2 regions of the Peribacillus sp. V2I11 genome follow, and region 1 is predicted to be linked to the other one. Evidence: a T-box and tRNA genes for the amino acid it is inferred to sense, from the RefSeq annotation. Region 1 holds a T-box; the other holds one or more tRNA genes.

What was found. The T-box of region 1 lies ahead of glyQ (glycine--tRNA ligase subunit alpha). A T-box ahead of a tRNA ligase gene usually reads a tRNA of that ligase, here a tRNA-Gly.
Region 2: it has a tRNA-Gly gene. The T-box ahead of glyQ (glycine--tRNA ligase subunit alpha) is inferred to sense a tRNA for this amino acid. The anticodon was not compared.

The regions. Positions count from the first base shown of each region.
Region 1 covers NZ_JAUSYW010000001.1:4,158,932-4,170,202, reverse strand. The annotation lists gene QFZ73_RS20370 (pyruvate, water dikinase regulatory protein) at 1-319, opposite strand, end outside; gene ccpN (transcriptional regulator CcpN) at 336-974, opposite strand; gene glyS (glycine--tRNA ligase subunit beta) at 1,137-3,206, opposite strand; gene glyQ (glycine--tRNA ligase subunit alpha) at 3,193-4,089, opposite strand; T-box leader at 4,188-4,364, opposite strand; gene recO (DNA repair protein RecO) at 4,424-5,176, opposite strand; gene QFZ73_RS20345 (YqzL family protein) at 5,210-5,353, opposite strand; gene era (GTPase Era) at 5,454-6,383, opposite strand; gene QFZ73_RS20335 (cytidine deaminase) at 6,376-6,774, opposite strand; gene QFZ73_RS20330 (diacylglycerol kinase family protein) at 6,814-7,191, opposite strand; gene ybeY (rRNA maturation RNase YbeY) at 7,169-7,645, opposite strand; gene QFZ73_RS20320 (HD family phosphohydrolase) at 7,642-9,816, opposite strand; gene QFZ73_RS20315 (PhoH family protein) at 10,007-10,969, opposite strand; gene yqfD (sporulation protein YqfD) at 10,973-11,271, opposite strand, start outside.
Region 2 covers NZ_JAUSYW010000001.1:1,363,617-1,374,887, reverse strand. The annotation lists gene QFZ73_RS06650 (NADP-dependent oxidoreductase) at 1-445, shown strand, start outside; gene QFZ73_RS06645 (FUSC family protein) at 925-2,877, shown strand; gene QFZ73_RS06640 (YbjN domain-containing protein) at 3,043-3,456, shown strand; tRNA gene QFZ73_RS06635 (tRNA-Gly) at 3,643-3,716, shown strand; gene QFZ73_RS06630 (B3/B4 domain-containing protein) at 4,432-5,100, opposite strand; gene queG (tRNA epoxyqueuosine(34) reductase QueG) at 5,206-6,345, shown strand; gene QFZ73_RS06620 (amidase domain-containing protein) at 6,544-7,401, shown strand; gene trmL (tRNA (uridine(34)/cytosine(34)/5-carboxymethylaminomethyluridine(34)-2'-O)-methyltransferase TrmL) at 7,469-7,957, shown strand; gene nfsA (oxygen-insensitive NADPH nitroreductase) at 8,039-8,788, shown strand; gene QFZ73_RS06605 (ABC transporter ATP-binding protein) at 9,092-9,940, shown strand; gene QFZ73_RS06600 (iron-hydroxamate ABC transporter substrate-binding protein) at 9,891-10,811, shown strand; gene QFZ73_RS06595 (FecCD family ABC transporter permease) at 10,878-11,271, shown strand, end outside.

The DNA.
Region 1 (11,271 bases):
CTTTTGGCGCCCTTTCCTGAAGGATGTCCATGAGCGGCCCTAAAATGTCATAAGCAGACAGGTTTTCTTTCTCGACCTGTGCTTTCATATACGCTCTAATAGCTGGCTTCACAAGAGTATAAGCAATGATTGCCCCATCCAACTTAGCCAGTGATATCACTTCATCCACGTTTTGTTCATCTTCAATATACGGAATTCTCTTTATGGAAAATGCAGATCCCGAGAACTGGCTTGCAGCGGCTTTTGTAACCAATTCCGCTGTTTCCCCTACCGAATCCGATACAACATATATAATAGAACCGTTCATATTCTCCGTCATTCCTTTTGCAAGCCCCCTAATAGCCTTCATCAGCCAAAGCTACGAATGCTTTCGTAATATTGGTTTTTGTAATCCTTCCAATTACTTCATAGCCTTTTTCTGTGTCTTTGACGACCGGTAATGAGTCGATTTGTTTATCAATCAATTTTTTGGCAACATCAATCAAAAGGTCTTCTTTTGAACACATTGTAATATTGGGCATCCTAGTCATGATGATATTGACTGGAATGGAGTTAAGCTCTTGTTTCCCAATACTCGCACGCAACAAGTCTTTCCTTGATAAGACACCAACAAGCAATGCATGCTTATCGACTACGAACATTGTTCCGACATCTTCTAAAAACATCATGACGATTGCATCATATACGGAAATGCCCTCGTCAACAACGACAGGTATCGATTGGTAGTCTCGTACATAAAGATGGTTAAGGCTATCTGTCAAGAGCTGTGTCCCTGACCTGCCTGTATAGAAATACCCCACTCGGGGCCTGGCATCAAGAAAACCTGCCATCGTTAAAATCGCTAGATCTGGACGAAGTGTCGCCCTGGTAAGGTTCAATCTATCCGCAATATGTTCTCCAGTAATCGGTCCGTTTTCTTTTACAATTTGTAAAATCTGTTCCTGACGCTTATTCAATTGGATTATAATCACCACCCCACTGCTTTCGCAGAGTAAAGTAACAAAAGTTATTCATTTAATAATTATATACTAAATTATTTAATTAGGGCATTTTTGTCCTTTTTATTGACCATTTATCTTTTTAAGAAATCGGAAACCCTTATTTAAAGGGTTTCCGATTTCCATCCATCATTTCGATCATGAAAGGATGATTTTATTCATGGCAGCAAAACCTGCAACCAAATCACTGATTTCCTTCATTAAGGATAAACGGTTATTACGGATTGCTTCATCCTCTGCCATGACCATGGTATTCTCGAAATATGGCTCTATTTCCGATTGAAGCGAAACAAGCTGTTCAAATCGCTCATTCTCATCTTTAGATTCATTATAACGCATTGCCACGTTTTGATATTTTACGTATAGCGCATTTTCTTGATCATTTTCAAAGGCACTAGGGTCAACTGTCACCTTATTGTCACATTTTACGGCAATATTCATGACCCGACTTAAAGCTTCCAGACTTTCCTTGAAGCCTGCTTCGTCTTTTTTAGCATCCAAGACATGTGCACGTTCCACGATAGAGTGGATATAACCGATCTCATTGAACAGGACTGCATCGATCAAATCGTAACGGATTTGCTGTTCTTGAAGCATGTGTTTGACACGGGCTTTAAAGAATGCGAACATATCTGCTTTAACGTCTTCAAGATCACGTTTTAAGATGCCTTTTGATTCCAGTCCTTTAAGGCCTAAAACAATAAGCTCCTCTAAAGAAATATTCCAATTCTTCTCAGCTAGAATCTGGACGACACCGCTCGCCTGCCTTCTTAATGCGTAAGGATCCTGGGAACCTGTCGGGATGATGCCAATAGCGAAGAATGAAGACAAAGTATCAATTTTTTCAGCTAAACTCACAACCGCTCCAATGACTGAAGGTGGTACATTGTCATCCGCATGTCTTGGCATATAATGTTCATTGATAGCCGCGGCCACTTCTTTGGCTTCCCCTTTTAAGAGGGCATATTTTTCACCCATGTACCCTTGTAATTCAGGGAATTCATAAACCATATGACTCACCAAATCGAACTTGGCAATTGCCGCTGTACGAAGCGCCATTTCTTTTTCCGCCTTCAAATTCAAAGCATCCGCAAGGGCACCGGTCACTGCAGTTACCCGGGCAGTTTTCTCGGCTAATGTACCAATTTCTTCATGATAAACGATGCTGTCAAGCTTTTTCAAAGCATCCGAAATCTCTTTTTTCTGATCTTCTTTATAGAAGAATGCTGCATCCGATAAGCGGGCACGCAATACTTTTTCATTACCTTTAGAAACCTTATCCAAATGGCGGTCATCGCCATTACGTACGGTTACAAAGTAAGCAAGCAGTTTCCCGTCCTGATCTTTGACAGGGAAATAGCGTTGGTGTTCCTTCATTGATGTGATAAGTACCTCAGCAGGAAGCTCAAGGAACTCTTCTTCAAAATGTCCAAATAACACCGTTGGATACTCTACCAAATTATTGACTTCTTCTAGCAGGTCTTCATCGACCGGGATGATCCAGCCTTTCTCCTGCTCAAGCTCTTTAATCTGATCCAATATAACTTGTCGGCGTTTATCTGGATCCGCCATTACAAATTGTTCTTTTAGCGTATCTTCATACCGTTCCGGCTGCTCGATGATTGCGCTATCGCCCAAGAAACGGTGTCCTTTCGTTTCACGGCCCGTTTCCACATCAGCAATGCTAAATGGCACTATGTCATTGCCGAATAAGGCAATCAGCCATTTAATCGGACGGACGAAGCGGAGCTCCTGATTGGCCCAGCGCATATTTTTCGGGAACGTCATGCCGCTGATGATTTCCTGCAGCTCAGATAAAAGCTGAACGGTCTGCTGTCCTTTTATGAATTTATTCACATGGGCATATTCCACACCCTTGAGTTCTTTAAAATAAATGTCTTCTGAAGTCATGCCTTGACCCCTGACGAATCCCAATGCGGCTTTAGACCAGTTGCCTTCGCTGTCCAAAGCGATCTTCTTAGCCGGACCTTTTGCTTCTTCTTCGATATCCTTTTGGGATTCTTCCACGTCTTTCACCAATACGGCCAAACGTCTTGGTGTGGAAAAAGCTTCAACCGTTCCGAAATCAATCGCTTTTTCCGTTAGCCATTGCTGCACTTTATCTGACAACTGTTTCATTGATGCTGTCACAAAACGGGCAGGCAGCTCTTCCAATCCTATCTCCAATAACAAATCACGCTTGCTCATTTGTGTTCTCCCCTTTCACTTTCAGGATCGGGAAGCCTAATTTTTCCCGCTCTTCATAGAAGGTTTTGGCAACCTTACGCGCTAGGTTACGGCACCGGGCAATATAACCCGTTCTTTCCGTCACCGAGATGGCACCTTTGGCATCCAAAAGGTTAAATGTATGTGAACATTTCAAAACATAATCATATGCAGGATGTACAAGTCCTTCTTCCATTTGGCGATGCGCTTCCTTTTCATACATCGTGAAAAGCTGAAACAGCATATCAAGGTCGGAGGTTTCGAAAGTATATTTCGAATGTTCGTATTCCGGCTGTCCAAATATATCCCGAACTGTGAATCCATCTGTCCATTCTAGGTCAAATACGTTTTCCTTATCTTGAATGTAAGAGGCGAGACGTTCGATCCCGTATGTAATTTCCACGGAAACCGGCTTACACTCAAGGCCGCCCACTTGTTGGAAATATGTAAATTGCGTGATTTCCATTCCATCAAGCCACACTTCCCAACCGAGACCAGCACATCCTAGTGATGGATTTTCCCAGTTGTCCTCCACAAAGCGAATATCATGCTCAAGCGGATTTATCCCTAAAGCGCGTAATGAATCCAAATATAACTCCTGGATATTGTCAGGAGACGGCTTCATGATCACTTGGAACTGATGATGCTGATATAGTCGATTAGGGTTCTCACCATAACGACCGTCAGCAGGACGGCGGGAAGGCTCTACGTAAGCAACGCTCCAAGGCTCCGGTCCAATGGCTCTCAGGAACGTGTATGGGCTCATCGTTCCTGCCCCTTTCTCGACATCATAAGCATTCATTAATATGCAGCCTTGTTCAGACCAATGCTTTTGTAACGTTAAAATCATATTTTGAATATTCATCGTACACCTCCAGGTTATTTAAAAAGGCTCTTTTAAAAATTAAAGGTCGGAACCCATACATTTCGGCAAACAAAAAACTCCCGTCCCTATGCGAAATGCATAGGGACGAGAGTATACCCGCGGTTCCACCCTAATTGCCGTTTATAAAACGGCCTCTTTTCAAAGCAACATGCTCCGGAAACGCCCTTCCCTGTAAATCCATATCCCGGCTTTCACCGTCCCGGGTTCGCTTTTTATGGAGAATGACAGATACTCTTTTCCATCAACGCAATCTTCTTATTTTGATGATTAGAATTTTATACAAACTAGCATGGAATGTCAATAGGCCGGATCCCTAAAACATATCTTTCATCGTATCAATCTGTTTCAGGAATTTTTTTGATTTCAAATGCAGGCCAGAATATTCCTCATAATAAGCATCGATGATCTTCTGCAGTTCTTTTTTCGTTTCAGGCTTGACGGAAATCTTTCCGAGCCTTGATAAATCGAAATAATAAAAGATCCGCAGCAATTTGACGGCTGCAGGTGAAATTTTATAGTGATAAGGGTCTTTCCCCAGACAGCGGTGACAGATAAAGCCCGCTTCCCGAAGCGAGAAGGAGAATTCCCCTTCCGTTTCACCGCATACAGCACACTGATTAAGCACTGGGTTAATCCCATTGACGGGCAGCATCTTCATTTCAAAAATGAATTTCAAAACCTCTGCGTCATATTCTTCGTTTATGTAATGCAAGGTTTGCGAAAGCAATTCATACAAATATGGATTCGGTTTCTTATCCTCGACGCTTTTATCAAGCAATTCAACAATATAAGAAGCATAAGCAGTGGCAAAGAGATCCTCCCTTATGAAACGGAGTGAATCGACCATTTCGCCTTGCTGAAGGCTTCCGAGTCCGGTTGATGTGGTTACAAGAAAATACCCGGAGCAAAAAAGCTGTGTGACGGCAGAAAGCCTGCTGTTAGGTTTACTAGCTCCTCTAGCCATAACGCCAATTTTTCCTAGCTCACGGGTATATATAGTAATGATTTTGTTATTTTCTCCATATGCAGTTCGCCTTATGACAATGCCCTCACATTTTTGGAGCATACCAAGACACCACCCATGCTCGCCAAGACTTACCTATGAAACAGGAAAATCAATTTCTGCTAGCTCATCATTCAATACCAAGTGTCTTTCCTGTCTTTCGACTTCTATCTCCTTAAACAGCAAATAGGTGTCCACATTACCTGTTTCACTAAATAATTCCCAGGTAAAATCCAACATATAAAGCCCACCTTTCATTTTTAACTAGCAATTATGAATATCCGACCATATGATTAGCTTGACCGTTTTCCTAACTTTCATGACGCGTAAATTTTGTTAATTAATACTCGCTCTCATTGAAACCATAATCGCGAAGCTGGCTTGCTTTGTTACGCCAATCCTTCTGTACCTTCACCCACAGTTCCAAGAACACTTTCGAGCCCAATAGGTTTTCGATATCCACTCTGGCACGGCTACCGACTTCTTTAAGCATTTTCCCTTGCTTTCCGATGACAATGCCTTTTTGCGAATCACGTTCGACAACGATCGTCGCCATGACATTAATGGTGTCGCTGTTGTCCATTTTTTTAATTGAATCGATGACAACGGCCACCGAATGCGGAATTTCTTCACGTGTCAGGTGCAGTACCTTCTCGCGGACCAATTCGGAAATGATAAAACGTTCCGGATGGTCGGTCACTTGGTCAGCTGGATAAAACTGGGGACCTTCAGGCAGGTGTTCCTTGATTTGTTCGAGCAGTGTATCAACGTTATTCCCTTCAAGAGCAGAAATCGGAACGACTGCCGCAAAAGGGTAAAGCTTTTGGTATTTTTCAATGATCGGAAGTAAATCATCCGGATGCATCGCATCGATTTTGTTTACAACCAGGAAAACAGGCGTTTTTACGGATTGAAGCTTTTCGATGATAAACTCGTCACCGCGTCCGTATCCTTCAGTCGCATTGATCATGAAGAGTATCAAATCGACTTCTTTCAATGTATTCGTTGCCACTTTCATCATGAAGTCACCAAGCTTATGCTTTGGTTTATGAATGCCTGGTGTATCGATGAAAATCATTTGTGAATCGTTTTGCGTAAGTACTCCCTGGACCTTATTTCTTGTAGTTTGCGGTTTATCGCTCATAATGGCAATCTTTTGTCCGATGACCCGATTCAGAAATGTACTCTTTCCGACATTAGGTCGTCCAATAATTGAAATGAAACCTGATTTGTAACCTTTTACTTGTGTATCATCAAATAGTTTATCCATTTAAATCCTCCGGTGAAAAAGCTCCTGGAAGCAATTCCTGTACTGTTAGTTCTTTTATATCCCCATGTAAGTTGGTCAAAACGACCGGCATATCCTTTTCGCACAGTTCTGAAATAACCTGCCTGCATGCCCCGCATGGAGAAACGGGACCATCGGTATCTGCCACGACTGCAAGTTTAGTGAATTTTTTATCGTTATGGGCATAAGCGCTGAATAAAGCTGTCCTTTCGGCGCAATTACACATGCTGTATGCAGCATTTTCTATATTACAACCATGATAGACCTTTCCATCAGCAGTTAAAAGGGCTGCCCCCACCTTAAATTTGGAGTAAGGCACATAAGCTTTATCCCTTGCTTTTTTAGCTTCCTCAATCAATTCTTTTGTATTCAATTCACATCTTCCTTTCAAATTGAGTACCATTTCGGCAACCTACAGGCCAAACTTAGGCAAAAAGATAATCAATCCAACTATTATAGAAAATATAGCATATATGAATACAGCTCCGGCTGCAATATCTTTTGCCTGCTTGGCAAGCGGATGGATTTGATCCGTTACCAGGTCCACTACCCTTTCAATCGCTGAATTAACGAGCTCCAACGTGATCGTACCGGCTATGGCTGCCAAAATGAAAAGCCACTCCATCCCATTCAATGAGAAGTACCAACCAAAGAATACGACGATTGCCGTTAACGCGAAATGAATCTTGATATTGCGTTCAGTCCGAACAGCCTCCAAAATTCCCTGACAGGCAAAAGAGAAACTTTTTAATAAAGGATACTTTTTTTTATCCTTCTCTTGAAAGTCCATATTCTTCCAAGATCTCCTTTTGTTTTGTGAACATCACTTTTTCATCTTCTTCATTCATGTGATCGAATCCCAATAAATGAAGAAAACCATGCAGCGCTAAAAATCCAAGTTCCCGGTCAAATGAATGACCATATTCTTCAGCCTGTTCTTTCGTACGTTCAATGGAAATGATGATATCCCCTAACATGCGGGGCATTTCCGCTCCGAAAATTTCCACTTCATTTTCTCCCATTTCTTCAAGTGCAAAAGAAATGACATCTGTAGCTGAATCTTTATGACGATATTCTTTATTGATTTCCCGAATTCTATCATTGTCTACAAACGTAACGGACAGCTCGGTGTCTTTTTCGATGTTTTCTTTTCTTGCCGCAAATTGCAGAATGCTTTCAACAAGCTGCTGAGCTTCCTCCGTTACTTCATTCGTTTCATCCATTAAATCGATAGCTAAAATCATTCTTTCACCTTCTGTCCTAATTTATCCGGCTCCGGATATTCAATCCTGGAGTGGAAGATACCATTCAGCGATTCACATAAGGAATGCTTCACGATACTCAATTCTCTCATAGTAATGTCACATTCATCAAATTGACTATCTTGAATCCTGTCCTGAATGATGAAACTTACCAGCTCTTCAATCTTCTCGGGAGTTGGGTGCTTCATCGATCTCACTGCAGCTTCCACACTATCGGCTATGCCGATGACGGCTACTTCCTTCATTATCGCCCTCGGCCCTGGATATCTGTAGGCCGTTTCGAGTGTGGCCTCATCCTGTTTTTTTGCCTTATGGTAGAAAAACTTCAATAAAGCGGTCCCATGATGCTGCTCTGCAATATCCACAATCTCTTTCGGGAATTTGTGACTGCGCAGCATCTCCCCGCCATCTACGGCATGGGCAATGATGATATCCCTGCTCGTTTCCGGCTGCAGCCGATCATGCGGGTTCTCTTCACTCATCTGATTTTCGATGAAGAAGTGCGGCCGCTTCGTTTTACCGATATCATGATAATAACTGCCGACCCTTGCCAGCAATCCATTCGACCCGATGGCTTCACAAGCCGATTCCGCCAAATTGGCGACCATTACACTGTGATGATATGTCCCCGGAGCCTCAATCAAGATCCTCCGCAGTAACGGATGATTGGGATTCGCGAGTTCGATAAGCTTAATCGATGATAAGATCCCGAAACCAGCCTCGAAAAACGGTAACAGGCCCATTGTCAAAACGGCTGAACCCACTCCAGAACCCATGGCAGCAGCAGCATAATACAAGTACTCCATTCTAGTATAATGGCTGTCCATAATAAAGATGAGCGAAAAAACGAATGCCATATTGATTAAAGACAATAGCAGCCCTGCTACCAGCACCTTTGATTTGAAATTGGGCCTAGATAGAATGATGATCGCCGTCAATCCCCCGAAAATGATATAAAGCCCCATCGAGAAATCCAGATTTCCAGGTGTATCACCATTAAATATAATCGTACCATACGAACCTAACAATATGATCATTGCTACCGCTAACTTATCATTCAATAATATCTTGATGAGCATCGCCGCCATGGCACCCGGGAAAATGTATTCCAAGTTCGAGTTTTTCAGGTCTGCCAGAATGCTGACCGTTTTCATGGTAGCCATTGAAAGGATAAAGACAAGACTGAAGATCAATAACTGATTGTACTTGTTATCCTTTGTAGAAATGGAATAGTAGAAAAAGTAATAAAAAGCGGCAAAAGTCAGGAATATGAATAACAGCAGGCCGATATACGGGTAAATGGTGGACTCTGTATTTAAGAAGCCTGCCAGTTCAAGCTGCCTATATACATCCCTGTCCACTAATTGATTTTCTTCAACGATGATCTGACCTTGAAGGATCCTGATTGGCTCCACGCTTTCAACCGCTTTCCTTCGCTGTTCCTCGGTTTTGTCCTTATCGAAAAATACATTCTGAATGATTGCCGTACGCGCAAGGGAAGTGGAGGCTTTTTTCATATCGCCACTAATGCTCATATAATCCAATTCCTCTACAACCTTTTTCTTGGCATTTTCGACGTCACTTGCAGCGATTCGGGAGCTCATCACATTATTCACGGCTGTAATGGTTGAATCCTTCGCTATTTTCAACTCATCTTCATCCGCCTGCACTAAAGCAAGGAAAACGGATTCCTCAATATCTTTATTGACTTCATCGGTCAATTTTTCTTTTAATATGGAAACTTTTTGAGCATCCGTCTTAACGATCTCTTTTTTATCCTCTTTCCCCTCATCTTCTTTATGATCTTCCTCGGGGTCCGTTTCTTTATTCACCTCTATCGCTGAATCGAAAATGGATGAAATCAGATCGACTTTATTTTTGGCATATTCTTTTTTTAAAGAATAAACATCCGCCACCTGTTTAGAAATCTCTTCTTTTTCCTGTTCCGTCTTATAGGTATCTTCCACAGTCTTGGTTGAACGGATCGTTTGTTCCGCAGGCTTAAAAAGCTCTACCTGGACCCTTTCCGGCTTAACATTTGAGAACATTAACCCATAAGCAAACAAACCAAGTATGATAAACAATAGCACTTGAAAAAAGCGATGGACCAACAGCCCTTTTATTTGAGTGAAAAATTTCTGGATACGATTCAAGGAAGGTCCTCCTAAAAAAAATGATGTTTATTATTCTAGATATGTAAAATCATAACAGTTTTCAAGTAAATTTTCACCTTCGTATTGATAAATGTAAAGCTACTTTCATTCCATATCCACCTTTTAACCAAAAAGTTTGTCATTTAGACACATCACGAAAAATCCGCCGATTGAAATGGCGGATTTTTTCTTATGACTTCGCCTGCTCGTAAGCAGTAATGATTTTGGCGACAAGCGGATGTCTGACTACATCACTTTGTTCAAAATACACAAAGGAAAGGCCTTTAACATTCTTCAAGATCTCTTCTACCCGGACCAGACCTGACTTCATACCTTTTGGAAGGTCAATCTGGGTCCTGTCTCCCGTAATGACCATTTTCGATCCGAAACCAAGCCGGGTCAAGAACATCTTCATTTGGGCTTCCGTCGTATTCTGGGCTTCATCCAATATGACAAAGGCATCTTCAAGCGTACGGCCCCTCATATAAGCCAGAGGAGCTATTTCGATCGTTCCGCGCTCTATCATCCTTAGCGTCTGTTCCATCCCCAGGAGGTCATGGAGAGCGTCATACAGCGGCCTTAGATAAGGATCTACCTTTTCCTTCAGATCACCCGGCAGAAAACCAAGGCTTTCCCCTGCTTCCACGGCAGGCCGTGTCAGGATGATCCGTTTAACATGTCCATTTTTTAATGCATTGATGGCCATCACTACGGCAAGATAGGTCTTTCCGGTTCCGGCAGGCCCTATTCCAAATACAAGGTCCTGTTTCTTTATTGCCTGGATATAGTACCTCTGCCCGATTGTTTTGACTTTAATGGATTTCCCCTTAGCCGTTTTAGCGATTTCTTCATCATATAATTCACCGAAATACTCCAATGTGCCTTTTCTTGCCAATTCAATTGCATAAAGCACATCTCTGGAACTGATTGCAATTCCTTTTCTGATAACTGTCAATAATGCCTTAAGGATTTCCTCCCCCATCGTCACCCGCTCGATATCCCCGGCAACACTCACCGCTTCACCTCGGGTTATGACGGAGATGCCAAGCTCCTCTTCAAGCACTTTCACATTTGAATCCCCATTGCCCAATAACGCGATCGCTTCATTGGGTGATTTTATTTCGAGCTTAATTACTTTCACATCATCTGCCATTCGTTAGTCTCCTTGAATGATTGGTTGTCCAATCGCTATATCTTCAATAACTTGGTAATGTATAGATAATTTAACTTTACCATTCTCCATGGTTTCGTGCAAAATTTTTTCCTCGACGATTTCATCTTCCTCGTCCAAATGCTTTTTCAATTCTGCTTTAGCCATTTTCCTGCCTTCCTCCACCGCTTCTTCCTCCGTATAACTTCGTACAATATCTTCTTTGCTCCTTAATGTCACTTGTTTATAAGAAATGGGCAGTTCCCATTGAAGAAAGTGAAAAGGCCTCACTGTCGTTTCTTTTT
Region 2 (11,271 bases), 2.8 Mb from region 1:
TGGAGCCGTAAATTATAAAAGTGATAGTTTTGCGACAGATTTAGCTAATGCTGTTCCCGATGGAGTGGATGTTTATTTCGATAATGTGGGCGGCGAGGTGTCCGATGCTGTTTTCACACTTTTGAATGCGAATGCCCGAATTCCATTATGCGGAGCGATTTCCTCGTATAATGCAGAAGGGAAGGATTTAGGACCGCGTCTGCAATCGGCGATGATCAAAACGAGTGCACTTATGAAGGGTTTCACAGTTGGAAATTATGCCGCTAGATTCCAAGAGGGTGCTACGGATTTAGGTAAGTGGCTTCAAGAAGGAAAGCTGAAGTATGAAGAAACGATTATTGAAGGGTTTGAAAACACACCTGATGCATTTTTAGGTTTATTTAAAGGAACGAACCTCGGTAAACAACTTGTAAAAGTTGCGGAACCTGAATTCGCTCAACTATAAGTTTATGGAAATAAAGCTGCGGAAGGTCCTTCGTTGTGCTTTTTAAGCAACTTATAATAAAAGCGGCCTTTTTTCGATATTCAATCGGGGAAAGGCCGTTTTCCTTTTCATAATAAGATATAATTCCAGACTGTAGACAAACTCGATGAAAATCGGGTTTGTCTACAGTTTTATAAGGGTTTGTACAAATTGAACGTTGCCTCCAGGCACTCGCTTTCCGAGGGCGGTCCGCCCTCGGCGCTTTTGCGCCTGCGGGGCTCCACTGGACGCGCTTTTCCAGCAGGAGTCTCGCACACCCGCTCCAATCTACTTTGTTGTAAAATTTAGATAGAACCCCTTTTACAAACTGATAATCCTTCATTCCCTTTATTGGTATCTTTTTATCCATATGAAGGATATTAATTATTAGAAGTCACCTATTCAGACATAGCTTTCACTGCAGAGTTAATAGAATCATTAATGAAAGGATAAATTCGAAAATGGGTGAAAATAAGAACAGGTCCTCTTCCCAATCTCTGAAATTGGATGAGATACATACGACATTTAAACAGGCTTTTGAAATAAAAAAGAATCCATTTCCTTGGATAAAAGCACTAAGTGCAGGCATAGCTGCTGCCTTACCTGTTTTCATTGGTTTATTATTCGGAAATTCAGCTTACGGTTTACTGGCAGGGATAGGAGGTTTCACTTATTTATACGTTTTTAACCAACCCTATCACCAAAGAGCTAAAAAGATTTTCTTTGTGATGGTGGGTCTTGCTTTATCTGTTGTTTTAGGGACGCTTTTGGCTCCATACCAATTGGGAACAGCCATAATGATGGGGATCATCGGGGCAAGTGTTTTTTTTCTATTTGGTGCATTAAAGATTACCGGTCCTTCAGCGGTATTCTTCGTCTTGAGTTTTGCACTTGCGACAGGTATGCCCGTAGATCAAAGTCTGGCCCCGGTGCGTGGGGGCCTCGTTTTAATGGGTGGGGCACTATCTTGGATAATCTGTATGTTAGGCTGGTTTTTCAACCCTCATGGACCAGAATCGCTTGCGGTGGAAAAGGTGTACAGAGAATTGGGGGCATTTTTTGATTCCATGGGAACCGAGAAATTCAATAAAGCAAGACAGGGAACGGTATTGGCGATGAAACACGCTGAAGATACACTGTTAGCCGGGTTTTCGAACAGGCGAAGTTCAGATGAGCTAAAGCGGTTGTTCTTATTGAATGAACATGCGAATGCCATATTCTTGGAGGCACTGGAAATTTCCTTGAACAAAAATATCGTACTGCCGCCAGAATTAGGTCAATCCGTTCGTGCCCTGGCCGGTTCCATTGCATCTAAAACAGAGAATAAAAAAAAGATCCTTCAACCTGACCAAATGACTGAAGAGGTGGAAGAGTTATTCATGAAGATTTATAATGCAGATGCCATCATGAATGAACCTGTCCAGAATATCGATCAAGCAGCAACCATCTCAAAGCCTTCTTTAAAAACCATTTTTCTTGGGGCGTTCGATAAGAATTCAATTGTCTTCCTCTCTTCCGTTCGATATGGAACAATCCTTACCATTGCTGCCATCATCGCCTATTCCGCCGATTTTAACCGTTCGTACTGGATTCCCTTATCCTGTGCGGCCGTTATGTCGGGTTCGACCATCATCGCCACATTCCATCGGGCGGTCCAAAGGACTTTCGGGACAGTCATCGGACTCCTGATAGCAAGTTTAATTCTAGCATCCGTTCATATCGAGTTCATCATCGTCTTGATCATTTTATGTTTAACATTCATTACAGAGCTTTTCATCGTTCGGAATTATGGATTGGCGGCGATGTTTTTTACCCCTTCAGCATTGATCATGGCGGAATATTCATCTAAAAGCTATGATTTCAGTTTTTTTGCGACTGTAAGGATAACCGATATCGTCGTTGGAAGCTCGATAGGTCTTATTGGGTCGCTGTTGCTCGGAAGTCGTTCCGCATCCAGTCTTCTCAATCATTTGATAGCCAAGACGATTCGAAGCCAGGGGCAGTTATTATTGATGGCGTTCTCTGAAAAAGATAATGACCTTGCAATTGATGAAAGCAGCGAAAGGAACAAAATGCAAACCAATATGGTGAATCTATTAACGGTCTACAATGCATCCCTTGGTGAGATATTCAAAAACAAGGCTAGACTGGAATCTCTTTGGCCCGTTATATTTTCGATAGAACAGATGGGGTATTATCTTAATGCCAGCTTGAAATCCCCTAAACGGCCAGTACTATCAGAGAGAAAGCTCGCTCAGTTGCTGTATGTTTTCGAAACCATGGCGATAGCGGCAGATAAAGGCAGATCACATACTAATAAAGAAGTGCCTGAAATCGAAGGATATTCAAAAATCCGCCAGGAAATTTTGGACCTTCAAGAAGCGCTTCAGTTTTGCGGAGGAGCAACTGGCTAATCCATCTATTGATTCCAATAAGGGAGTTCACATTTGACACCCATTGATTTAATGGGTGATTTCTTCGCCTCTGTTAATGGATGAAATTGGAAGGTTTATAGAAAAGTCTGTAAAAATGCCGGATTTCATTATAAAATGTACATACAAACAGAAAGGTGATGAACCATGTCAAACGTTGCTAAATTTCGTGATTTTTTAACTAGTGAGAAAATCTATATGAATGAGTTGAATGAAGATGGCACCACCTTTTTTAGAGCTGAGCAAAAGTTAAAGGACGGGTGGAAGGTCCTTTTAGTATTTGCTTTCAATCAAGATGAAAATGTGGCGGACTTATTTTGCTTTAATGTCGCCGAGTTGAAGAATCCTGAAAAGAAACAGGATGTACATACACTGTTGAATGAATATAATGCTAATTTTAGGTATTCCAAGCTGTATGAAGAAAATGGGACCATTTCCATTCGGTATTCATACTCCATTGAGGGGGATATCGTACCGGATCTGGCGTTCAGGAAGTTAATCATGCTGCTTGAAACGGCACAGCAGGTTTATCCGCGGTTAATGGAAGCCATTTGGTCTTAAATCATCATATAGGATGAAAAAGTTCTCTGAATCAGGGGACTTTTTAACATCTTTACTAGAGTGAATGAATATATTAACGTTACAATACATTAATTATTAATTTTTTTTAAAAGAACTATTGCATTTTTTCACATTAAACTATATAATTAATTTTGTTGGTGATTCGACAAAGTTCTACAAGGATATGCGGGTGTAGTTTAGTGGTAAAACCTCAGCCTTCCAAGCTGATGATGAGGGTTCGATTCCCTTCACCCGCTCCAATACATACTCATAACGTAGGGTTTCGTTACCTGGAGAACGAAGCTTTGCGTTTAAATATTTTTACAAGAATTCTACTGTTTACAGTGGGATTTTTTTATTGTCCAAATACCATGTCCATCTCTTTTTACCTACATTTTAACGAATTGGGGGCAGGATGGGGATTAATATGGTGAAAGATAACCATTGCATAGGTATCTGTTCCAATTTGGATACTAATTTGGTTGAAAGGTTGAAGAATAGGGAACCGATGAATGGGTATTAATAATACGAGGATCTTGATTACTTCTACCGTAACAAAGGTCGTGTTTCTGATGAGCTGGAGCACCCAGTTAAAATAAAACATTTTTTTAAATACCTCCCATCCTAAAAAAAATGGTACTAATTTTATAAAGCATCCACTTGTTTCAAAAGTGATTCCCTACATTAGTAGAATCAATTGGACAGGTTTTTGCTTTTTTGCTTTCCACTCCGCCATTTTAGTCTTCTTCAGCAGGGAGCCTTAATGCCCCTTTCCATTTTTGAGTGAATTGGTATCATCAAGATTGTTATTCGTATCCCAAGGTATAATAATACTAATTGTTTCAATTGCTGCCATGTATTTTATACCGAAAAAAAGCGTCAATCAAAGCTATTCAGCATAACACGAAATAAAATCATGAAAAGACCCCTTCCGATTGTGGAAAGGGTTTATTTCCGTTCAATTTTAAATTTTAATTATCCTTCGACAATCGAGTAAGTCCCTTCGCCACCGTGGATTTCAAGGAACATGTCCATCAAGGATTTCGTTAGCTGATGTGCTTCCGTGATTGGAGTATTGGGTTGTAAATAAATGATTTGGATGGCTTTTTTCGTTTCTTCTGTGACTTTCGTGCGTTCTGAATCAACGTAAGGGCTTCCGAATGCGCCCTCATGATCGGCTGATGTAATCATATTTTCCATGGAATTCAAGCGGCCGTTCAAACCGTCATAACCATCTGACCCCTCGCCAATCTTAATCGAGATGTCTCCAGATAATTTTTCCGCATCATAAATGCCGATCGGAACTTCATATAACAGCGAGAAGAAGTTATTAAAATCGATGGCCGAATGGATAGGTGTCAAGTAATTCTGTTTTTTTACGCGGCGGTAAAGGGCTTCCACGGAGGGGCGATACCGTGACGGGTTTGTGCCAGAAGCCTTGAAGATCTCCCGCCACACTTTGATGCCGGAAAAGTCGGTCAATTCCTTTTCCTCAAGGTCGAAGAAAAGAGCTTCCTGAAATAGTTGAAGTCTCCCCTTCACCATTTGCGGGGAGGGACCTACTTCGATGTTTTCATATGTAATGATCCCAACTTTGAATTGAGGGATTTTACTGCTAAGATTAGCTGATACGGTAATTTCCAAGCGTTTCACCTCCAAAAATGATTGCAATTAGTTTATCATAGATAGCAATGGTTTGAAATGGATTCAAGCTTCAATGGGAATACTGAATGAACGTGGGTGATTAATATGAATATGAACACATTCAAGCAAGAAGTGATTTTATATAGTAAGGAAATCGGCATCGATAAAATCGGTTTTACATCGGCCACGGCCTTTACCGAATTGAAAGGCCGGCTGATACGTCAACAGGAACTGGATTATCAGTCAGGGTTTGAAGAAGCCGATATAGAAAAAAGGGTCATGCCTGAATTGATATTCGATAAACCGCAATCCATCATTTCGATTGCGCTTGCTTATCCTTCGAAATTGAAGGATGCTCCGCAAAGTACAAAAAGTGAGCGCCGAGGGATCTTTTGCCGGGCTTCTTGGGGAACGGATTATCATACCGTTCTTCGTAATAAATTGCAGTTACTTGAGGATTTCATTAAAGATAAAGTGCCCGGGGCAGTGACGAAGTCCATGGTCGATACGGGCGAATTATCAGATAGGGCAGTGGCTGAGCGTGCAGGAATTGGCTGGAGTGCAAAAAACAGTATGATCATCACTCCGGAATTCGGGTCTTATGTATACTTGGGCGACATGATTACCAACCTGCCATTTGAACCGGATCAACCGATGGAAGATCAATGCGGGACATGCAATAAATGTGTCGATGTTTGCCCGACTGGTGCGCTCGTTCAGGGCGGGCAGCTAAATTCCAAGCGTTGCATTGCGTTCTTAACGCAGACAAAAGGTTTCCTTCCTGATGAGTTCAGGACAAAAATAGGCAATCGTTTGTATGGATGTGATACATGCCAGACCGTTTGTCCGAAAAACAAAGGAATGGATTTTCATTTTCATGAAGAGATGGAACCCGACCCTGAACTTGCAAAACCGCTGTTGAAACCACTGCTTACGATTTCAAATCGTGACTTTAAAGAGACATATGGCCATGTATCGGGCTCTTGGCGCGGAAAAAAACCAATCCAACGAAATGCCATTTTAGCATTGGCCCACTTCAAAGATGAAACGGCATTGCCCCAATTGATACAGGTGATGAAGGATGATCCGCGGCCTGTCATACGGGGAACGGCGGCCTGGGCAGTTGGAAAAATCGGTCGGGAGCAGGCCATTTCCATTCTGGAAGAAGCACGAATGAAGGAAACGGATGAAGAGGTACTGACGGAAATTGAGAAAGGGCTGCAGTTTACCTTGGAAACAAAATGATATATAAAATGCAGCCGCTCCGTTAAATATTAACGGGGCGGTTTTTTTGATTTAGATATTCCGGTGCCTTCAAGAAAACCTTTATAGTAATTTCTTTAGACTTAAAGTCGATCGAACCCCCACATTTAATGAAGTTGTGTTTTTGTCATGCCCTCTTACATACACATTAGCATAGATGGTAAGAAGGAGGGCATGAACTTGAGGGAACAATTGCAACGCCTTTTACAAGAAAGAGTGGAGCTTTATACCTCCGATGATCTGGAACGGAGTGAAAGGAAGTTACATTTGAAAAAGGAATTGATGAGGAACCGCGCTGCGGAAATTGTTCGGGTGAATGCGGCAGGCAAGGTTCATTCGAAGAGGAAGGAAGACAGTGATACAGTCCTGACATATCATGTGCACCTGCAATATTTATTGAAACAGGAGGATTCCTTTTATATAGAAGAAGAAATGGAAGAAAGGGAGGCCTGGTTTCGAAATGGGTATATAGTGGATGAACGTGAGCTGATTCCCAGCTTTGAAACCGAAGAGGCACCGCCAAAATGTGATCCAGGCGCAGAGCGTCTCGCATATAAGTATGATCGAATGAAGGCCGTCCAATATGCCGAGCGTTGGTGGAATGAATTCAACCCGGCTTATCATAAATTCACAGATGATTGTACGAATTACATTTCACAATGTTTACATGCGGGAGGAATACCGATGTGGGGGGCGCCAAACAAAAGTAAGGGCTGGTGGATAAGAGGGAAAAGCTGGAGTTACACATGGACGACGGCCCATTCTTTATATCATCTGCTCAGAGCCGGGAATGCCATCAGGACAAAGCAGGTGGAGTCGGCCAAGGAACTGAATTTGGGTGATATCCTCTGCATAGATTTCGAAGGGGACGGACGGTTTGATCATAACTTGATCGTAACGGCGAAGGATCAGGACGGCGTGCCGCTTGTGAATGCACATACGATGAACAGCCGTCACCGGTATTGGACGTATGAGGATTCAACCAGGTACACACCGAATATCGTTTATAAATTCTTTGTGATCTTGGATGGAAGGTGATTGGTTTTTAGTCTTTTTTGTTTAATGCTATAATTAAGGTGAAGTTCAAACTAGAGGTGAAAATGAAGTGTCAATACATGTAGTTTTATATCAACCACAGATTCCAGCAAATACAGGTAATATCGCAAGAACGTGTGCAGGGACGGATACGTCTTTACATCTCATTCGCCCGCTCGGTTTCTCGACGGATGACAAACAGCTCAAACGTGCCGGGCTCGATTACTGGGAAAATGTAAAGATCCATTATTATGATTCGTTAGAAGAGTTTTATGAAAGAAATGCCGGCGGTGAATTTTATTACTTAACGAAATTCGGAGAGCAGCCGCATTCCAGCTTCGATTACAGTGATCAAGACAGTGAGATATACTTCATTTTTGGCCGTGAAACGACGGGTCTCCCGAAAGAGCTGATCCAAGAAAATATGGATCGGTGCCTGCGGATTCCAATGACGGATAAAGTGCGTTCCCTAAATCTGTCGAACACGGCTGCCATCTTGGTTTATGAAGCACTGAGACAGCAAAATTACCGTGAATTGGATTTGAAAACAAAAGGTTGAGTTTCATCCATGCCATACTGTCATCGGGGATACTTCAGCCCCGATGATGGATACTTTACATATTCTTTAGGGGTGGGAGCATTGAATAATATTATTGAGAAGATTTTAGATCACCGTTCCATTCGTTCTTTTGAGGACAAGCTATTGTCTGAGGAGCAAATCAATACGATTGTGGAATGTGCCCAAGCTGCATCGACTTCAAGTTATATTCAAGCGTATTCAATCATAGGGGTAACCGATCCGGAAAAGAAAGCCAAGCTTGCTGAACTTGCCGGACCGCAATCTTATGTAGAGAAGAATGGACATCTATTCGTTTTTTGCGCCGATTTATATCGTCAGGATATGGTTTCCGAAATGGAAAACACGGACCTGTCCGAATCGATTGAAAGTACGGAGAAATTCATGGTTGCCTGTATTGACGCTGCTCTTGCGGCTCAAAATGCAGCATTGGCAGCAGAATCGATGGATCTTGGCATTTGCTATATAGGCGGGATCCGCAATAATCTCCCGGAAGTGTCAGCGATTTTGAATATACCGCATCGCGTTTTACCATTATTCGCTCTAGTGGTCGGATATCCGAAAAACCGTTCGGATAAAAAGCCGCGTTTGCCGCTTTCCAATATCTATCATGAAAATGGATATCAGGAGGATAAGCAAGAGTTCATCGGACAACTTGAAGAGTATAATGAAACGATTTCCAGTTATTACGAGCGACGGACTAAAGGTGAACGAAAAGACACGTGGACCGAGCAAATGGCTGGAATGCTTGGTAAGAAAAGCAGGTTGTACATGAAAGATTACGTTGAGAAACAAGGATTTAAGAAACATTGATGATAAAATGCCCTATTAGGAATATTATTCTTGCCTTCTCATAAAGGACATCTTTCAAAGTCCTGGGTAAGGGCCAAACAGTAAAGATCCCGGAAATGTTTCCGGGATCTTTACTGTTTTCATTTGTCAGTTGGGATATACGGTTCGGATCAAAAAATCCTGGCAGAATTTCTTCTTATATACCCATGAAATTACCATTGACAATATATTTAGATAGAATTATAGTAATTAAGTAATAGATAATGATAATCATTTTCATTTGAGTTTTTACTTATCTATTTTTAAGTAAATGGAGGTTGAAAAATGGTTCGCCTATATACAGAGAATTTAAATATTGGTTATGGTGAACGTTTAATTGTAAAAGATCTCAGTGTGGAAATTCCAGATAAAAAAATCACAACGATCATCGGTTCAAATGGATGTGGAAAATCCACACTTTTGAAAGCGATCACCAGGATCATTCCAAATCAATCAGGTACGGTTGTTTTAGATGGGGTGAATATCTCAAAGGAAAGCACTAAGATCCTTGCAAGAAAAATGGCCATACTTCCGCAGGCACCCGAGAGTGCAAGCGGATTGACAGTTGGGGAGCTCGTATCATATGGGCGCTTTCCCTATCAAAAGGGTTTTGGGCGCCTGACCCAAAAAGACTATGATGTGATTGATTGGGTACTTGAAGTGACCGGCACGAAAGACTTCAAGTTCCGTCCGGTGGATGCTCTTTCAGGAGGTCAGCGCCAGCGTGTTTGGATTGCCATGGCCCTTGCCCAGGAAACGGAAATCATCTTCCTTGATGAGCCGACCACCTATTTGGATATGGCGCATCAACTGGAAGTTCTAGAATTATTACAGAGGCTGAATGTAGAACAGGGACGTACAATTGTCATGGTTCTTCATGATTTAAACCAAGCTGCTCGCTTTGCCGACTATATCATTGCCTTAAAGGACGGGGAAATAGTCAAAGCGGGAAATTGTGAAGAAGTCATCACTCATGAAGTGCTTAAGGAAGTATTCCATATTGATGCGGTTATCGGACGAGATCAACGAACGAACAAACCAATGTGCAGCACATACAATTTATTAAAAGGAGATTTGACAAAAAATGAAAAAGATATTGATCCCGTTTATACTGCTGTTAGTGTTAATTATTAGTGCTTGTGGTAACGAGTCAACCGAAAAAGAAAAAAGCCCCTCATCCAAAAAGGAAAAATCAGGTACCATCACATATCAATCTGAAAATGGTCCTGTTGAAGTTCCGGCAAATCCTAAGCGTGTTTTAGTACTATCTACTTTCGCTGGTAACGTAATGGCTTTGGATGTTAACCTTGTAGGGGTTGATTCCTGGTCTAAAATGAACCCGAATTTTAAAGAGTTAAAAGACGTCGAGGAAGTTACGGACGAAAACCTGGAAAAAATCATCGAATTGAATCCGGATTTAATCATTGGTTTATCAACGATTAAAAATGTCGATAAATTAAAGGAAATTGCTCCAACTGTAACATATACATACGGAAAAGTGGACTATTTAACACAACATGTAGAAATTGGTAAACTTTTGAATAAAGAAAAAGAAGCCCAAGCTTGGGTGGATGATTTCAAAAAACGGGCAAAAACAACCGGTGAAGACATTAAAGCTAAAATCGGTGAAGATACTACAGTTTCCGTATTTGAAAAGTTTGACAAACAGTTCTATGTGTTTGGCGATAATTGGGGCCGCGGAACGGAAATCCTTTATCAAGAAATGAAATTGGCCATGCCTGAAAAAGTAAAAGAAGTGGCGTTGAAAGATGGTTACTTTGCTTTATCTTTAGAAGTTCTGGCAGACTATGCTGGAGATTATGTGATTTTGAGTAATAATAAAGACGAGGACAATTCATTCCAACAAACTGATACGTATAAAAACATTCCTGCTGTTAAAAACAAGAAACTATTTGAAGTTAATGCAAAAGAATTCTACTTCAATGACCCAATAACATTAGATTACCAATTAGACTTCTTTTCCAAAAGTTTTCTTGGAAAATAATACAGCGAGGGAGAGGGATTCCAATTCCTCTCCTTTTATTCTATAAAAAAGAGATGAGAGAGACAGATGACTAATGAAAATCAACATTTCATCCCATTTATATATAAACTGATCATAGGGATTGCTCTATTCATAGCCATGTTCATTATTTCAATGGCATTTGGTGCGGCTGATGTTACCGTGAAAGATGTCTGGCAAGCCCTGACATCAGATGCTGCCGGTGAAAAGATTTCAATCATTCGGGAAATCCGACTCCCTCGTGAAGTGGGGGCAATCTTTGTTGGTGCAGCACTTGCCGTTTCTGGTGCCATCATGCAGGGAATGACCAGGAATCCACTTGCTGATCCGGGGTTGCTTGGATTGACGGCAGGAGCCAATGCAGGTCTGGCCATTACTTTGGCATTTATTCCAAATGCTAATAACTTAGGGATCATGACTGCATGTTTTATAGGTTCCGCTG